DNA from 3 places in the Caproicibacterium argilliputei genome. Region 3 is predicted to be linked to each of the others. Evidence: predicted binding sites of a transcription regulator. Region 3 holds the regulator's gene; each other region holds the start of a gene.
The links. The regulator LexA, encoded in region 3, represses DNA repair genes until DNA is damaged. The targets are predictions, from matches to a motif close to CNAACANNTGTTNG.
Positions count from the first base shown of each region.

Region 1: a site for LexA is predicted at 1,921-1,934, ahead of dinB (DNA polymerase IV). Genes of this name have one in related genera too.
Region 2: a site for LexA is predicted at 1,385-1,398, ahead of recA (recombinase RecA). Genes of this name have one in related genera too.

Region 1 is NZ_CP135996.1:1,979,990-1,983,266, reverse strand. Features, by position in the region: gene PXC00_RS09625 (FlxA-like family protein) at 1-310, shown strand, start outside; gene PXC00_RS09620 (hypothetical protein) at 378-650, shown strand; gene dinB (DNA polymerase IV) at 654-1,877, opposite strand; gene PXC00_RS09610 (4Fe-4S dicluster domain-containing protein) at 2,184-3,277, shown strand, end outside.
Region 2 is NZ_CP135996.1:284,593-287,869, forward strand. Features, by position in the region: gene PXC00_RS01275 (DUF1385 domain-containing protein) at 1-252, shown strand, start outside; gene prmC (peptide chain release factor N(5)-glutamine methyltransferase) at 249-1,103, shown strand; gene recA (recombinase RecA) at 1,549-2,742, shown strand; gene PXC00_RS01290 (regulatory protein RecX) at 2,770-3,277, shown strand, end outside.
Region 3 is NZ_CP135996.1:2,342,441-2,345,717, reverse strand. Features, by position in the region: gene PXC00_RS11270 (5'-methylthioadenosine/adenosylhomocysteine nucleosidase) at 38-748, shown strand; gene PXC00_RS11265 (cyclase family protein) at 748-1,332, shown strand; gene lexA (transcriptional repressor LexA) at 1,396-1,986, opposite strand; gene PXC00_RS11255 (M23 family metallopeptidase) at 2,472-3,260, shown strand.

The sequences.
Region 1 (3,277 bases), 360 kb from region 3:
CAGCGACACATCGCAGCAGATCTCGCAGCTGGAAAAAGAAGAACAGAACTATGAAAAGCAGCTGACCAAACTGAAGCAGAGTGACACTTCCAGCAAGGAAGTACAGACGCAAATGCAAACCCTGCAGAATAAAATTGAGCAGCTGGAGCAGAAAATTCAGCAGTTGGAAAATCCGTCTTCCGGTTCCACTGCCGCGTCCGGTACACAGTCAGCACAGACTGCTGTAACCGCCGCGCAGCAGACCGCGCAGGTTTCTGGCAGCACATCGGCAGTCACAGACGGCACACATGAGGTGGATGTCCTGGCATAAACGCACGGACACCGCAGTCCGCAGGGAATCCCTGCGGACTTTTTGTATTTGGGAAAGGAGAATTCATATGAACGAAACACTTGCCAGACTGCTGGATGATGCGCGCGCGGACAGCCGGCTGAAAGCAGCGCTGCTTGCCACGCGCAGTGCAGCAGACCCGATGGACGCTTTCTGCACCTGTGCAACGGAACTGGGCTATCCGGTCACGGTGGGGGAACTGTTTGAAATGGGCGAACAGTTTACCGACGATATTTTCTGCAGTTGCAATGGCCGCGCGGAGGAGCCCATCGCAGAGTGGTCGGATGCCTATGAAACCTTCTTTGCCGCGCTGGGGAACTAAGCGCTATTTGCAGGCGGGTGGAAGCGGGGAAAAGCGGTCGCAGGGATTGTCGTGCAGCAGAACAGCTGGCTGCACGCAGGCGGTTCCGTAGCGCTTTTTCAGGCTGTCCAGCGCAGCATCGAGTTTTTCCTCGCGCTCACGTTCCAATTCGTCCTGAAACAGGTTTGTCTGTACGCACGCTTCTGCGGCTGTAAAATCGGAAACGGTCAGCCCAATACTGCGCAGCGGCAGTGACCAGTGATAGCTTTCCTGAAACAGCGTCAGCGCGTCTGCGGCGATTTCCCGGGTGATGTTGGTGTACTGTACGCGCGTGCGGCGGCGCGTGAAAGTGTGCAGGGACGTGTCCCGTACGCTGATGGTAACGGTTCGCGCCAGGAATGTCTGCTCTCGCAGGCGGCGGGCAACGCTGTCTGCAAGCTCCAGAAACACCCGCTTCACATCCGCTTCGCAGGTCAGGTCATGCGGCGTGGTGACAGAGTTTCCGATGGATTTCACTGCAGCTCTGCTGCCCCAGTGCTCCACCGGCGCCGTATCCAGACCATTGGCGTAGTTCCACAGAACAGCACCGCTTTTTCCGAAGCGCGCCTGCAGCACGTTCTGCGGCATTGCGGCGAGGTCGCCGATGGTATGCACACCGTATTCCAGCAGCTTTTTCTGGGTGGCGCGCCCGACGAACAGCAGATTTTCAACGGGAAGTGGCCAGATACGGCTTTTCCAGTCATTTCGCAGAAAAACCGTGGTGGCATCCGGCTTTTTGTAGTCGCTGCCCAGTTTGGCAAACACCTTGTTCCAACTGACACCGACGCTGACGGTAATGCCCAGTTCCTCACGAATCCGCCGACGGATTTCATCTGCGGTACGGACACCGGCTGCCGGGGAGGCAACACTGCCGGTGATGTCCAGCCACGCTTCATCCAGACCAAATGGTTCCACCTGGTCGGTGTACTGTAGGTACAGTGTGCGTGCGCGTTTGGAAAACTGTGTGTAAAGCGGAAAGCGCGGTGGCAGTACCACCAACTCGGGGCATTTGCGTCGCGCCTGCCAAAGTGCCTCGCCAGTTGCCACACCGCATTGTTTTGCCAGCTGATTTTTGGTCAGAATAATGCCATGCCGTTTTTCGGGGTCGCCGCCCACAGCAAAAGGCTTGTTCCGCAGTTCCGGATGGTACAGTGCCTCTACAGAAGCGTAAAAGCAGTTGCAGTCGCTGTGCAGGATGATGCGGTCCATGGTGCGCCCCCTCCTTGTGAACAAATGTTTATAAATTTATGATAGCACGAATGTTCGCGGAAAGCAATAGTCTGTGCGCACCATTTTTCGCGGGCGCCTGCCGCAGCGAAGTCTGTTAGATTCAGTAAAATATTATTGAAAAAGGAGCGGTTTTCTGCCAGGACGGGCGGCTTCTGCAAAAAGTCGCGGGGAATTTTCTTTTTCGCAAGACAAATGCCTTTTCTTTTGCTATAATAGGAGCAAAGCGAGAATGATAAACTTTTATCAAGCATTGAGGAAGACTACAAAGGAGAATTTGGAATGGCAATTAGAGGAATTCACTCTTCCGTTACGGACATTCGCCGTCAGGTTTTTACCGCAGTGGCACGCTTGGCCTATGAAGGGGGCGACTATTCCCGTATCGAAGAGATACCCTACAAAATTGTTCCCGGCGAGCGTGCCAGCTACCGCAACAGTATTTTTCTGGAACGCGCCATCGTCGGTGAGCGCCTGCGCCTGGCCATCGGTTTGCCGCTGCGCTCTGTTGAGCAGCATGCGCCGATTTCCGACGGTATTGTGGAAAGTGCGATTGCGGAAAAATACTACGATCCGCCGTTGGTCAACGTAATTAAATTTGCCTGCAACGCCTGTCCGGAAAAATCTGTGCATATCACGGATATGTGCCAGAACTGTCTTGAACATCCCTGCCGCGAGGTGTGCCCGAAGCACGCCATCTCCGGAGAAAACGGCAGAAGCGTGATTGACCAGGATCTGTGTATTAAATGCGGGCGCTGTGTGACAGTGTGTCCTTACAACGCGATTATTAAAATCGAGCGGCCCTGTGCGGCGGCCTGCGGCATGGATGCGATTTCTTCTGATGAACTGGGCCATGCCACCATCAACTATGACCGGTGCGTGTCGTGCGGGCAGTGCTTGGTTAGCTGTCCGTTTGGCGCGATTAGTGACAAAGGACAGATTTTTCAGGTGGTTCATGCCATTAAGCAGCCCGGCGAGATTTATGCGGCAGTCGCGCCGGCATTTGTGGGGCAATTCGGCCCGAAGATGACACCGGAAAAACTGCGCGGCGCTCTGCGGGAGCTTGGCTTCACCGATGTGGAGGAAGTGGCTGTGGGGGCTGACCTTTGCACCATTGAAGAGGCACATGATTTTCTGGACAATGTTCCGGACAAGCTGCCTTTCCTTGCGACTTCCTGCTGCCCGGCGTGGTCGGTGATGGCAAAGAAGGAATTTCCGGAGTACGAGAAATGCATTTCCATGGCATTGACGCCGATGGTGCTGACCGCCCGCCGGCTCAAAAAGGTGCACCCAGGCTGTAAGGTAGTCTTTATCGGGCCGTGTGCCGCGAAAAAACTGGAGGCAAGCCGGCGCTCCATTCGCAGCGATGTGGACTTTGTCCTGAC
Region 2 (3,277 bases), 850 kb from region 3:
ATTCCGTTTTCCAATCCGTTTCTGCGCACATTTGTGAAGCTGCTGTGCATTCCGCTGGTCATGGGGCTGGGGTATGAGCTGATTCGCTACTGCGGGCGGCACGAAAACCGGCTGACGCGTGTAATCGCCGCGCCCGGGCTGTGGATGCAGCGGCTTACCGTCAAGGAGCCAGATGACAGCATGATGGAAGTGGCGATTGCCGCCATGCAGACGGTAATTCCGGAAAACGGGGAGGACAGAATCGTAGCATGACAAAAGAGCAGGCGTATCTGCAGGCGAAAAAGACATTGCGGCAGGCAGGCAAGGAAAGTCCTGCCTTTGACGCGGTCTGTCTGTGCAGGAAAGTGTTCGGGCTGGACCGCGCCGGCTTGGCGGTACACGGGCAGGAAGCGGCGCCGGACGCAGACGCGCGGGAACTACAGCGGCTCGCGGCGCTGCGCGCCGGGGGAGAACCGCTGCAGTACCTGCTTGGTGTGTGGCCGTTTCTGGAACTGGAACTTGCGGTCGGCGAAGGCGTGCTCTGCCCGCGTGAAGAAACGGAACTGCTGGTGCGCACAGCGGCACAGCGGCTGCCGCAGGGCGGCCGGGTTTTGGATTTGTGTGCGGGCAGCGGGGCGGTTGGCTTGGGGCTTGCAAGCCTGCGACCGGATTTGACGGTGTTCTGTGGGGAAAAGTTTGACGGTGCGCTGCGCTACCTGCGAGAAAACTGCTGTAAGTACGCAAATTTGCATGTGCAGCCGCTGCAGCTGGACGCGTTTTCCACTGAGGATGCGGCTGCCTGTGGAAAACTGGATGGCTTTCTGTGCAACCCGCCATATGTAGAGGAAAACGAAATTCCGCAGCTGCAGCCGGAGTTGCACTTCGAGCCGGAAACCGCACTGGACGGCGGAGAGGACGGCTTGCGGTTTTACCGCGCCATCGCGCAGATTTGGGTGCCGCAGGTCAAGCCGGGCGGACTTTGTGCGGTGGAAATCGGCGAAAGCCAGGCAGCCTCGGTTTCCGGGCTGTTTCAGAGCGCGGGTCTTCGCGATGTGGCGGTGTGCAGGGATTTCAATGCCTTTGACCGCGTGGTGTATGGCTTTCGCGGCGAAAAACTTGTTTGACTGCCGGGAAATGCGGCATTTGTACGAATTGGGGCAAGGCAAGGCTTACACCTTGCCTTTTTTTGCAAGCCGCAGGGTCGAAGTGTCACACAGCCTGCCGGTACGGCTCGAAGCAACCGCGCGTTTTTTGCCGCATTCGTGCGGCAGGGGAAAGCCCTTGCCGCCCTGCCGGGCGGCTTTGGCAGGGTACCGTGGGAAATGGCGTGGGCACAAAGGTCGGATGGGAGAAAATACTGGGGCTTCCCCCAATATTTTAGCGGCGAAAATCTCTTGCAAAATTTCAAACAAACGTTCAAGTATATTGCTTTTTTCCGCTGATTACAGTATACTTAAACTGGAATTGCGGCAGAGACAGCAAAGAAGCGGTGCTCTGCCGTTTTACAGCACATTGGAAAAAACGCGGGCCGGCGGGCGAAAAGCCGGACTTTTCAGGAGGAATCCATTTATGGCATCAGCTAGCAAAGCAGCGAACAAAACCGTGGATGACGCAAAGGATAAAGAGGAAGCGCTGAAAACCGCGCTTGCGAAAATTGAAAAGCAGTTTGGCAAGGGTGCCGTAATGCGTTTGGGGCAGAACGAGGCCATGCACGTCGAGTCCATCCCCACCGGCAGCCTGAGTCTGGATCTGGCACTGGGTATCGGCGGTTTTCCGCGCGGGCGGATTATCGAGATTTACGGCCCGGAAAGTTCCGGCAAAACCACATTGGCGCTGCACTGCGTCGCGGAGGGGCAGAAGCGCAAGGGCAATGCCGCCTTTATTGATGTGGAGCACGCATTGGATCCAATTTATGCCGCGGCGCTCGGCGTGGATGTGGACAGCCTCTTGGTCAGCCAGCCGGACACCGGTGAGCAGGCACTGGAGATTACAGAAGCGCTGGTACGTTCCGGCGCCATCGACGTGATTGTGGTGGACTCCGTTGCCGCTTTGGTGCCCCGCGCGGAAATCGAGGGCGAAATGGGCGACAGCCACGTCGGTCTGCAGGCGCGCCTGATGAGCCAGGCGCTGCGCAAGCTGGCGGGCGCCATCAGCAAGAGTAACTGCATCGCGATTTTTATTAACCAGCTGCGCGAAAAAGTCGGCGTGATGTACGGCAGCCCAGAGGTAACCCCCGGCGGCCGCGCGCTGAAGTTTTACGCTTCTGTGCGCATTGACATCCGCAAAATTGAAACGCTGAAAAGCGGCAATGAGCAGGTCGGCTCCCGCACGCGCGCCAAAGTGGTAAAAAATAAGATTGCGCCGCCGTTCCGTGTGGCAGAGTTTGATATTATGTACGGCCAGGGCATTTCACACGTTGGGGAGCTGATTGACCTCGGTGTGAAGCTGGACATCATTGAGAAGAGCGGCTCGTGGTTTTCCTACAACGGACAGCGCTTGGGACAGGGCCGCGATAATGTGAAAAAATTCTTTGAAGAAAACCAAGAGCTTGCCGAAGAAGTGGAAGCCAAGGTGCGCGCAAATGCGGACAAGCTTTACGAAAAAACCATTTCGCCTCGCGCCAGCGCGGCGAAGCCGCTGGAAGAAGTAGAAGCGGAGGCAGCGGAAAAAGTCGATGCGCAGGAGCCTGAAGCACCTGCGGAAAACAAACAAAGTACGCGGAGCGCTTCTGTTAATATTGATATTGAGGCGGACGACGAGTAAAAAATAGACCAAGGGGGCGTGTGCGCGGTGGAACTGACGGCGGCGGAACCGCGGCGGCACAGCATGACGGCGCTGTTTCTGGATGGAGAGTACGCGGTGAGCGTGGATACCGAAACGCTGCTGCAGGCCGGCTGGAAGCCGGGGCAAGATGTTACCGACGAGGAACTGCACGAACTGCTGCAGCAGTCGGATGCACACCGTGCGCGCGAAAAGGCGCTGTATCTGCTGGAGCACCGCAGCCACTCAAAAAAAGAACTGGAGCAGAAAATTGCCCGCACGGTATCACCAGAGGCGGCACAGGTCGCCGCACAGAAAATGGAGGACCTCGGTCTGGTGGATGATGAGGACTACGCCCAGCGTTTTGCGCGCGAACTGTACCGTAAGGGCTGCGCCAAACGGCGCGTTTGCTATGAACTGGCGCATAAGGGCATCGCGCCGGAAATCGTGCAGCAGGCCGCAGATGACAACGAGCCGGAGACGCAGCAGGCGATTCTGCGGATTCTGCAGAAAAAGTACCGCGACCTTTCCGATGAGA
Region 3 (3,277 bases):
GAAAGAAAGCAAATTCGTTATGTTTAGGAGAATGCAGATGATTGGGATTATTGGGGCAATGGAAGTCGAAGTGGAACAACTGCTGGAGCATATGCAGCAGACGGGGAGCAAAACGATGAGCGGCATTTGCTTTCATGAAGGCATCATGGCTGGGGTGGAGTGTGTTGTGGCGCAGTGCGGAATCGGCAAAGTGGCTGCTGCGGTTTGCACGCAGACGATGATTTTCCTGTACCAGCCACAGGCAGTGCTTTTTGAAGGGGTTGCCGGCGGAATCGGCAAAGATGTGCACATTGGCGACTTGGTGGTTGCCACCAGTTTGGTACAGCACGATATGGATACTTCGGCGCTGGGTGACCCAGTCGGGTATATCAGCGCACTCAAGGAGATTTTTCTGCCGGTTCCGGAAAAAACCGTGAACCTGCTGGCAGACTGTGCCGAAGCGGTTTATCAAGGCCATGTGTGTAAAGGAGTCATCGCAACCGGTGACCAATTTATTGCGGATAACGCAAAAATGCATCAGCTGGCAGAGGACTTTGGCGCCGTTGCGTGTGAGATGGAGGGCGGCTCCATGGCGCAGGTTTGCTGTATGGCAGGTGTGAACTATGCGGTGCTCCGCTCGATTTCAGACAATGGCGATGACGGCGCAGCGGTGGACTTTCCCACTTTTGCCGAGGAATCTGCCCACAAAAACACAGCACTGCTTTTGGCAGCCTTACCGAAACTTGCAAAGCAAATGGAGAATGTGTAATGGAACTGATTGATATTACTAAGGAACTGTTCAGTACGCCGGCGTACCCCGGCGACCCGACAGCCAGCCTGCACTTTGTGCAGCGAATCGAGAACGGCGATGCCTGCAACCTGAGCGTCCTAAATGCGGGCAATCACAACGGCACGCATATGGACGCGCCGCTGCATTTTGTGGAAAATGGCGCCGACATCAGCCAGATGGATCTCAGCCGCTGCTGCGGTCCCTGTGTGGTGGTGCAGGCGCAGGGGGTGTTGGATATGCAGCAGATGGAGCAGCTGCTGCAAGATACGGAAATGCCGGAGCGCCTTTTGCTGGCCGGTGAGGTCTGGCTTTCACGCGAGGCAGCAGTGGCGGCAGCCATGGCGGGAGTCCGGCTGATTGGCACACAGCAGGCGAGCATTGCGCCGGCGGATGACCCGGCAGGTGCGCATTGTGCATTACTTTCTGCAGAAGTGGCAGTTTTAGAAAATTTGGCGCTGGACCGGGTGCAGCCGGGCGCTTATTTTCTGACTGCGTTTCCCCTGAAGAATCGAGGGGCAGAGGCTGCCATGGTTCGCGCGGTTCTTATTAACGGCAGTTGGTAAAGAAAGGGCAGGTACGTTCCCCCCATGGGAGCGCACCTGCCTTTTCTTTTCGGTAAGCAGCTTTCAGTAATTTCGTACAAGCGCCACAACGCGCCCTAAAATGGTCACTTCTTTTGCGTAAATCGGGGAAAATTCCGGATTTTCCGGCTGCAAGCGGATGCGATCCGGTTCGCGGAAAATCCGCTTAACCGTAGCTTCACCGTCAATCATGGCAACGACGATTTCGCCGTCTTCGGCGGTCGGCGTCTGCTTCACGATGACAATATCACGATTCAGAATGCCGATATCGCGCATACTCTCTCCACGGACGTTCAGAGCAAAGTATGTGGCATCCGAAGTGCGGCGCGGCGGAAGGTAGGGGATGTAACCCTCAATTTCCTCGGTGGCAAGGATTGGCTGCCCTGCGGCAACACGCCCAAGGAGTGGAACCTGCAGGGGGATGGCGTCGTCATCCCCGGTGATGTGAATGGCGCGGTTCAGACCGGCATCCCGCGTAATGTACCCTTTGCGCTCCAGTGTTTTTAGGTGTGCGTGCACACTGGAGGTTGACTTTAGCCCGGTTGCAGCGCAGATTTCCCGCACAGTGGGTGGCAAACCGGTCCGCGAGCGGCTTTTCAGGTAGTCATATACCTTTTGCTGACTGGCTGTTAACATATGTGGATTCCTCCTGTGCCGAGAGGCAGGCCCTGCCGGCGGCAGAGGCGGTGCTCCTCTTCTTTTGTGAGAATCATGAGTGGATTTGTCACTAGTATAACACAAAAAAAGAGAAATCGCAAACGTTTGTTTGCAACTGCCATTCTTCATAAAATATTCACACAATATTAACAACTTTTGAGCGATAGTGCTTTATAATATCCTTGTAATCAAGTTCAGCGGAGCCGCACCGTTCACTTGATGTATGTTCTACCCTCCTCAATATACCCCTCAAGCTATTGAAAAAAACCGGGTGCCGCAGCCCGGCTTTTTTCTGCGCTTGGGCGCAAAAGTTCCCTGCAGGCAAGCCCAACGGGCTGTTGCAGGGGCTTTTTTGTGTAGCTTTGAAACTGGAAATGACTGCTCACGAAGTACGCAAATATTTGCTAGAAAAGGTGTATATTTTCCTGCCCTGCGTCCATACTGTGGTTGGAGGTGAACAGGAATTGAACAATGAGGATTATCGGCAGGATGAGGAACAGAAAGAGGAAAACCCGACTGAGTATACGCCCCAAAGAAAACCCGCCGAACAGAAACCAAGCCCCGGAAAAAAAGGGTTTTACATTGCCCTGGCGGTTTGTCTGGTCGCGGTGGCTGTAGCGGGTTGGACAACCTATGACAGCGTGCACCAGTATAAAAAAGCATCCGTAGCCATACCGACGGTTGTTTCAGAAGCGGAAACCGTGGTTTCCGAGGAACCGGCTGCGGCCAGCACTGAAACCGCGTCTTCCCCGGCGGGAAAGGACGAATCCAAACCGCAGAGTAAGGCGACGCAAGCCGCGACCAAAAGCCAGAAAAAGGCGGTAGAAGCCGCGGCGGTGGTCACGAAATTGGAAATGCCCGTCAAGGATGCGGCGGTGCAGCAGGCATTCAGTGAAACACCGCTGTACTCCAAGACGATGAAGGATTGGCGTGCCCACACGGGTGTGGACCTGCGTGCGGACAAAGGCACTGCTGTCATAGCTGCTGCGGATGGCACGGTGCAGTCCATTTCGACAGTGGACGGTATGGGCTGCACCGTACAGATGACGCATACCGGCGGCTTAACCACTTGGTACTGCGGCATTGGGAATGTAGCGGTCAAAAAGGGCGATGTGCTTAAAGCCGGGCAGAAGCTTGGTGTTGTGGACACGGTGCCGAGCGAAGCGGCAGGCGCGTCACATCTGCATTTTGCTGTCCAGAAAAACGGAACCTTTGTCGACCCGGCGCCGTTTTTGCAGCAAAGAGCCAAGTGACCGTGAAAACAGCCTAT